DNA from 2 places in the Bradyrhizobium sp. 155 genome. Region 1 is predicted to be linked to the other one. Evidence: riboswitches for the same ligand, from Rfam matches in the RefSeq annotation. Region 1 holds a riboswitch; the other holds the start of a gene.

Region 1 (3,385 bases):
AACGGCACGGCTGGATCATGGACAGTTACATCCTCAAGCGCAGGCCGTGAGGCAAGCGAGGCAGCATGCTCCCTGAATGGGTCACCCAACAATGCCCCGACATCTCCGCAGTCCACCGCGAGGCGGCGGTCGCGCGGCAGGCGCAACTGACGAAACCGACCGGCGCGCTCGGCCGGCTCGAGCAGCTCGCGATCGAGCTCGCGGGCCTGCAAGCAACCGAGCGGCCGCGCGCGGCGCGGGTGCCGATCATCATTTTCGCCGGCGATCACGGCATCGTCGCGCAGGGCGTCTCGGCCTATCCGCAGGAAGTGACCATCGCGATGCTGGCGAATTTTGCCTCCGGCGGTGCCGCGATCTCGGTGCTCGCGCGTGAGCTGGGCTCCAGCCTGGAGGTCGTCGACGCCGGCACGCTGGCGCAGGAGGAGATGGCTGGAATCGTGACCGACAAGCCGCGCAGCGGTACGCGCGATTTCAGCGTCGAAGCTGCGCTCACCCCCACGGAGCTGGCATTTGCGTTCGAAGCCGGCCGACGTGCGGTGACGCGCGCACAGGCCGGGCAGCCCGATCTTCTGATCTTCGGCGAGATGGGCATCGGCAACACCACGACATCGGCGGCGATCGCGGCCGGCTTGCTCGGCGTGAGCGCCGCGGAGATCGCGGGCAGCGGTACCGGCATCGACGCGGCCGGCCGTGTGCACAAGGCGCGGGTGATCGACGCTGCAATCGCACGCCATGACGTTGCGGGCGCTGCGCCCGAAAAGATCCTGTGCGCCGTCGGCGGTCTCGAGATCGCCGCCATCTGCGGTGCCGTTATCGCGGCTGCACAGCACCGCATCCCCGTGTTGATCGACGGCTTCATCGTGTCGGTCGCGGCGCTGGCGGCGGTGCGGCTCAACCCTTCGTGCCAGCTGTTCCTGCTGGCCTCGCACCAGTCGGCGGAGCAGGGGCATCGGCTGGTGCTGCGCGCGCTGAACGTGCAGCCGCTGATCAGCCTGGATCTCAGGCTCGGCGAAGGATCGGGCGCGGCCATCGCGCTGCCGCTGGTGCGGTCGGCCTGCGCGCTCCACAACGGCATGGCGACCTTTGCGCAGGCCAATGTGCCTGATCGTCCGGCCTGATCAAATCGTCCGCTGATTGACGGAGACGACGCGCCAGCCGGTCGCGAGCCGGTCAATCCTGGTCAGCGACAGCGGATCGATCATGAAGCGCAGGGCCGCTTGTGGCGTCAGGTCGAGCGCGATGCACAGCGCCGCCCGGATCGTGCCGGAATGCACGACGAGCGTTGCGGCCCCGGTGCCGATCTTCGACAAACCCAGGCGGACCCGCGCGACCTGTTCCTCAAAGCTTTCGCCGCCGGGCGGCCGTCCGCGCGCCGGATCGCTCCAGAACCGTGCATAGGCCTCGCCACCGGTCGCGGCGAGTTCGTCATGCCGACGGCCGGTCCAGTCGCCAAAGTCTTGCTCGCTGAATTCGTCCAGCTGCAGCGGCTCGAGTCCCAGCGCGCGGGCCGTTTCGACGGTGCGCCGCGACGGGCTCGCATAGCTCGCGGCGTCCCGCGGCAAGCGCTGGCGCAGCGCCTCCAGCTGCGCGCGAGCACCGAGATCGGCCGGCGCGTCGGCTGCATGGATGATCCCCGAAACGCCATCGACGGGCGCGTGCCGTATCAGCCAGAGGAAGGTCTCGCCTTCCATGCTTTTCTCCAAGGAAACTGGTCGTTGTGGCAATAGCGCCGCAACTGGCACATTGACTCTGTCTGGATCGTAATCCTAGATGCTCGCGACGGTTTCCCCGAGAGGGGATGAAAAGGGAATGCGGTGCGGGGACGTTGTCCCCAATGCCGTGGCTGCCCCCGCAACTGTAAGCGGCGAATCTTGCGTCACGAGCCACTGGGTATCTCGGTCCCGGGAAGGCGATGCAAGGTACTGACCCGCAAGCCAGGAGACCTGCCGTCAGCCGTGGTCACACGCGAAGATGTCGGTCGGGGAGTACAGACATTCGGCTTCACCGGAAGGCTGACAAGCCGGACGATGGGACCCTGGTTCGCGGTGACGTGCCACTGACGTCACTCCGAGGTCCAAGACCGTGTATTCCCTTCGTATTGTACGACCACGCCGTTTCCTACTGGCATCCGCCGCTCTCACATCTTTCGTCGCCATCGACATGCCAGCGGCCTTGGCGCAGCAGGCCCGCGAGCCACTGCCGCCCGTCGAGGTGTCGGCGCCACAATCCCGCAGGCAGGCCAAGCCGGCCGGACGGGACGCGCAGCGCTCACGCCGCGCAGCAGCGCGCCGGCCGGAGACTGCATCCGCAGTGCCCAAGCCCGTCGCGCCGACCACGGCGGCACAGACGCCGCTCAACACCAATGCCGTCGCCGAAAGCGCTTCGCGCCTCGGCCTGACCGTGCGAGAAACGCCCGCGACCGTGGAGGTGATCTCGGCCGCAACCATGCGCGAGCAGGGCTACCGCACCGTGTCCGACGTTGCGCAGGGAGCGGTGGGCGTCACAGCCGGCGACAATCCGGCCGAGCCTTCGGCTTTCTCCATGCACGGCTTCACCAACAGCCAGATCAACACGCTCTATAACGGCATCAAGATCGGTCCGCAGAACATGACCTCGCGGATCATGGACACGGCCAATCTGGAGGCAGTCGAATTCCTGAAGGGTCCGGCGTCGCTGATGTCGGGCGAGGGCGCCGCCGGCGGCGCGATCAACTTCGTCACCAAGCAGCCGCACACCGGTCCGATCCGGAACGAGGCAGATTTCTCCTGGGACTCGCTGAACTCGTTCCGGGCGCATTACGGCTCGGGCGGCAGCACCAATGTGCAGGGGCTGGACTACCGCTTCGACGTCAGCCGTTCCTCGCTCAACGGCTTTGCCGACGACACCAACACCAAGACGCTCGATGTCTCCGGCCAGCTCAACTACCGCATCTCCGACAGCCTCAAGGTCTGGGGCGCGATCGAGTATCGGGAAGATCGCTCGAAAGCCTATTGGGGTGCGCCGCTGGTGCCGATTGCCTTCAGCGGCTCGCATGCGACGACGGGGATCGTTTCCGGCAATTACGTCTCGAACTACAACAAAACCGATCTCGGTGCCGTCACGATCGACGACCGCACCTTCAATACTAACTACAACGTCCTCGACAACAGGAACGTGGCGAAGGAGGTGTGGCTGCGCGGCGGTTTCGAGCTGAATCTGGCGCCCGACCTGACGCTGAAAAGTCAAGCCTATGCTTACGGAGCTGAGCGCACATGGTTCAACAATGAGATCGAGGCGTTCAATTCCGGGACCAACATGGTCGATCGTGAGCGCTTCTATGTCGCGCACAGCCAACGCTTGGTCGGCAACGTCACCGATTTGATCTGGGATGCGAATATCGCCGGCT
Region 2 (3,385 bases), 1.7 Mb from region 1:
GTTTTTTTGGGCGGTGGCGGATTAGCGCGATGTCGGATCGCGGCCATCATGGCGAAGGCGAGCATCACCAAGGACACATGACGGTGCCAGCCATGCCAGGATCTGCTCTCGTTGTGATCGAGCCCGAACTCGTTTTTCGCCGTTTCAAAGCTGTCCTCGATCGCCCATCGATGGCCTTCGACCGCGACCAGCGTTTCAATGGCTGTTCCCGCTGGGCACCAGGTGGTGAAGAAGGCGAGGTCATCATCGGCAATGCGACGACGGATCAGTAGACCGCGTGTCCACAAACCGTCATTTGCACTGTTGGACTGCTCGGCCTCGAGATCCGCCAATTCGAGATAACACCAATCGTGCAGCCGCGGTCCTTTGGTTCCGGCTCCCGCCGACAGGCGCTTCCAGTCGGATGAGCGCCGCGTCCGGGCGAGGTCTGCAGCCGTACCGGCGACCGGCGGTCGCTTGCCCCAGGATCGAAACACATGAGCGCTGCTGACCCCAAGCACGTAGCCTTTGCCTGCCCGACGTAGTTGCTGTTCGATGTTGCCAACACCGTAGACGGTATCACCGGCAACCCACTTGAATGGTACAGACCCGGCTATCGCGCGTGCGATCATTCTCGTCGCAAGCTTTGGTTTGGTCGCAAAGCCGACATCGGCAGGCACATATGTGGCTTCCAGACGATCTGGATCGTCGGTCCATTCCTTCGGAAGATACAACGCGCGATCGATGAACGCATGGCCATGACGCGAAACGTAGGCAGCGAAGACGCCGATCTGGCAGTTCGTGATCTTTCCTGCCGAACCAGTGTATTGCCGCGCCACTCCGCATGACGCTTTGCCCTGTTTGAGAAAACCGGTCTCGTCGATCACGAGCACCGCATCGTCATCCGCCAAATGCTCGATGACATAGTCGTGCACGATATCGCGCAGGGCATCAGCGTCCCAGTCTCCACGACCCAGAATCGCCTGCTGCCGCCATGGGCCGGGATCGCCAGCCGCCTCCGCGCGCATCCAACCGGTCTTGCGCTGCTCATCTCCGAGCAGACCTTCCAGGAACAGACCTGCATTCGTCGCAACACGCTCTTGCGTGAACAACGGACGTATCCGTTGCTTGATCTCTCGAAGCGACGCCGCCCACAACGCAAGCGTCGCCTCAACCGACGCGGCCCGCGCCCACGACATTCGAATCATGGTTGCCCATGGATTCAGAAGCCCGCAACAAAAGCAACTGTAATGCTAGTAGGTTGACGGATCGATCCTCGTGCGCCTAATGCCAGTCGTCGTGGTCTTCGGATTCGTTTGATCCGGAGCTAAGAGGGAAGCCGGTGCAATGCCGGCGCTGCCCCCGCAACTGTAAGCGGCGAGCCGCTGTCCAACGAAGTCACTGAAGCCATGCGGCTTCGGGAAGGCCGGACAGCAGCGACGACCCGCGAGCCAGGAGACCTGCCTCGACAATATATCGTCCACGGGCGGGGTGTCCCGGTGTGCGCCAAGCAGCTGTCGCTCACGCGATATTCGCTGCATGCGTCCGCCATGGCCTTTGCCCCAATCATGGGGTCTGAGCTATGTCTTTTCTTTCGCTTCCCGTTGCCACACTGGGGACGTCACGCATCGGCCCACGACGCGAACTCAAAGTCGCGCTCGAGAGGTACTGGGCGGGAAACTCCAGCGAAGCCGAGCTCCTCGAGGCGGGGAGTGGACTTCGTGCCGCTAATTGGGCACGGCAGAAATCCCGCGGTGCGACCGTCATTCCTTCGAATGACTTCTCGTTTTACGATCATGTGCTCGATACCAGCCTAATGGTCGGCGCCATTCCCGACGTCTACGGCTGGACCGAAGGTCCTGTGTCGCTCAAGACCTACTTCACCATGGCGCGTGGCGCTCAGGACGGTGGTCACGCTCAGCATGGGCCTGGCGTAGCCGCACAGGAAATGACGAAGTGGTTCGATACCAACTACCACTACATGGTGCCGGAATTTCACCGGGATCAGATCTTTAAGTATTCCTCTCGAAAGCCGATCGAGGAATATGAGGAGGCAAAAAGCCTCGGCTACCAAACGCGCCCCGTCCTAGTTGGCCCAGTCACTTTCCTGAAGCTTGGCAAAAGCGCAAATCCCGCATTCAATCCGCTGTCGCTGCTCGATCGGCTCCTCCCAGTCTATGTCGATGTTCTCCGCGAACTATCCTCGCGCGGTGCTGAATGGGTTCAGCTGGACGAGCCATGCCTAGTGATGGACGTCGACGAAGCATCGCGGGCGGCTGTCCGCCGGGCCTATGCTCATTTCGCAAAGCTTGTGCCGGCCCTTAAAATCATGCTGGCCACATATTTCGGGGCTATCGGCGACAATCTTGAAACAACCTTGGCCTTGCCCGTTGCCGGGCTTCATGTGGATCTGGTTCGGGCACCTGACCAGTTGGACGCAATTGTCGCCACAACCCGTAGAGATCTCGTGGTCTCACTAGGCGTCGTTGATGGTCGGAACGTGTGGCGCTCCAATCTTCCGGCGCTGCTCGACCAACTTGCTCCTATGGTCCAAAAATTGGGCAGGCACCGTGTTCAGATTGCTCCTTCCTGCTCGCTGCTTCATGTTCCGATCGACATTGAGCTAGAGACCGATCTCGATCCCAATCTGAAGACATGGCTGGCGTTCTCAGTTCAGAAGATCAAGGAACTTTCGATATTGGGCAAAGCGCTGGCCGGCCATGCTGCCGAGGTGGCCGATGAACTTGCGCTTACGGAGGAGGCAGCCGTCACCCGCGAAACATCGCCCGAGATCCACAATGCGAATGTCGCCGGACGAATCGCCGCGATCGACGATAGCATGCTTCGCCGTCGCAGTGCGTTCACCCAGCGTGCCGACGTCCAGCGCGTCGCGTTCGCTTTGCCGATGTTCCCAACGACAACCATCGGATCCTTCCCGCAAACGGCCGATGTCCGGAATGCGCGCGCGGCTCATGCGCGGGGAACGTTGAATGACACGCAGTACGAGCAGCTTCTGAAAGCGGAGACAGCCCGTACCGTGAAGTGGCAGGAAGATATCGGCCTGGACGTGCTCGTACACGGTGAGTTCGAGCGCAATGACATGGTTCAATACTTTGCCGAGCAGCTGTTGGGCTTCGCTTTTACCAAGCATGGATGGGTTCAGTCTTATGGCTCGCGGTACGTTCGTCCGCCTATCCTGTTCGCAGATGTCTCCCGGCCGAAGCCCATGACCGTTGAATGGTGGCGCTATGCGCAGTCTCTGACCAAAAAACCCGTCAAGGCTATGCTGACCGGACCGGTGACCATCCTGAACTGGTCGTTTGTCCGTGACGACATCTCGCGGCGCGAGACATGCCGACAGATCGCTCTCGCGATCCGAGATGAGGTCATCGACCTTGAGGCGGCT

Evidence for each region. A riboswitch is a leader RNA that binds a small molecule or an ion and turns the genes downstream of it on or off. The one in region 1 is predicted to bind cobalamin.
Region 2: another riboswitch for cobalamin. It lies ahead of metE (5-methyltetrahydropteroyltriglutamate--homocysteine S-methyltransferase); the one in region 1 lies ahead of IVA93_RS24320 (TonB-dependent receptor).

The regions. Positions count from the first base shown of each region.
Region 1 is NZ_CP064704.1:4,984,865-4,988,249, reverse strand. Features, by position in the region: gene cobF (precorrin-6A synthase (deacetylating)) at 1-50, shown strand, start outside; gene cobT (nicotinate-nucleotide--dimethylbenzimidazole phosphoribosyltransferase) at 66-1,118, shown strand; gene IVA93_RS24325 (histidine phosphatase family protein) at 1,119-1,691, opposite strand; cobalamin riboswitch at 1,764-1,965, shown strand; gene IVA93_RS24320 (TonB-dependent receptor) at 2,083-3,385, shown strand, end outside.
Region 2 is NZ_CP064704.1:6,708,945-6,712,329, reverse strand. Features, by position in the region: gene IVA93_RS32155 (IS701 family transposase) at 1-1,187, opposite strand, end outside; cobalamin riboswitch at 1,263-1,461, shown strand; gene metE (5-methyltetrahydropteroyltriglutamate--homocysteine S-methyltransferase) at 1,562-3,385, shown strand, end outside.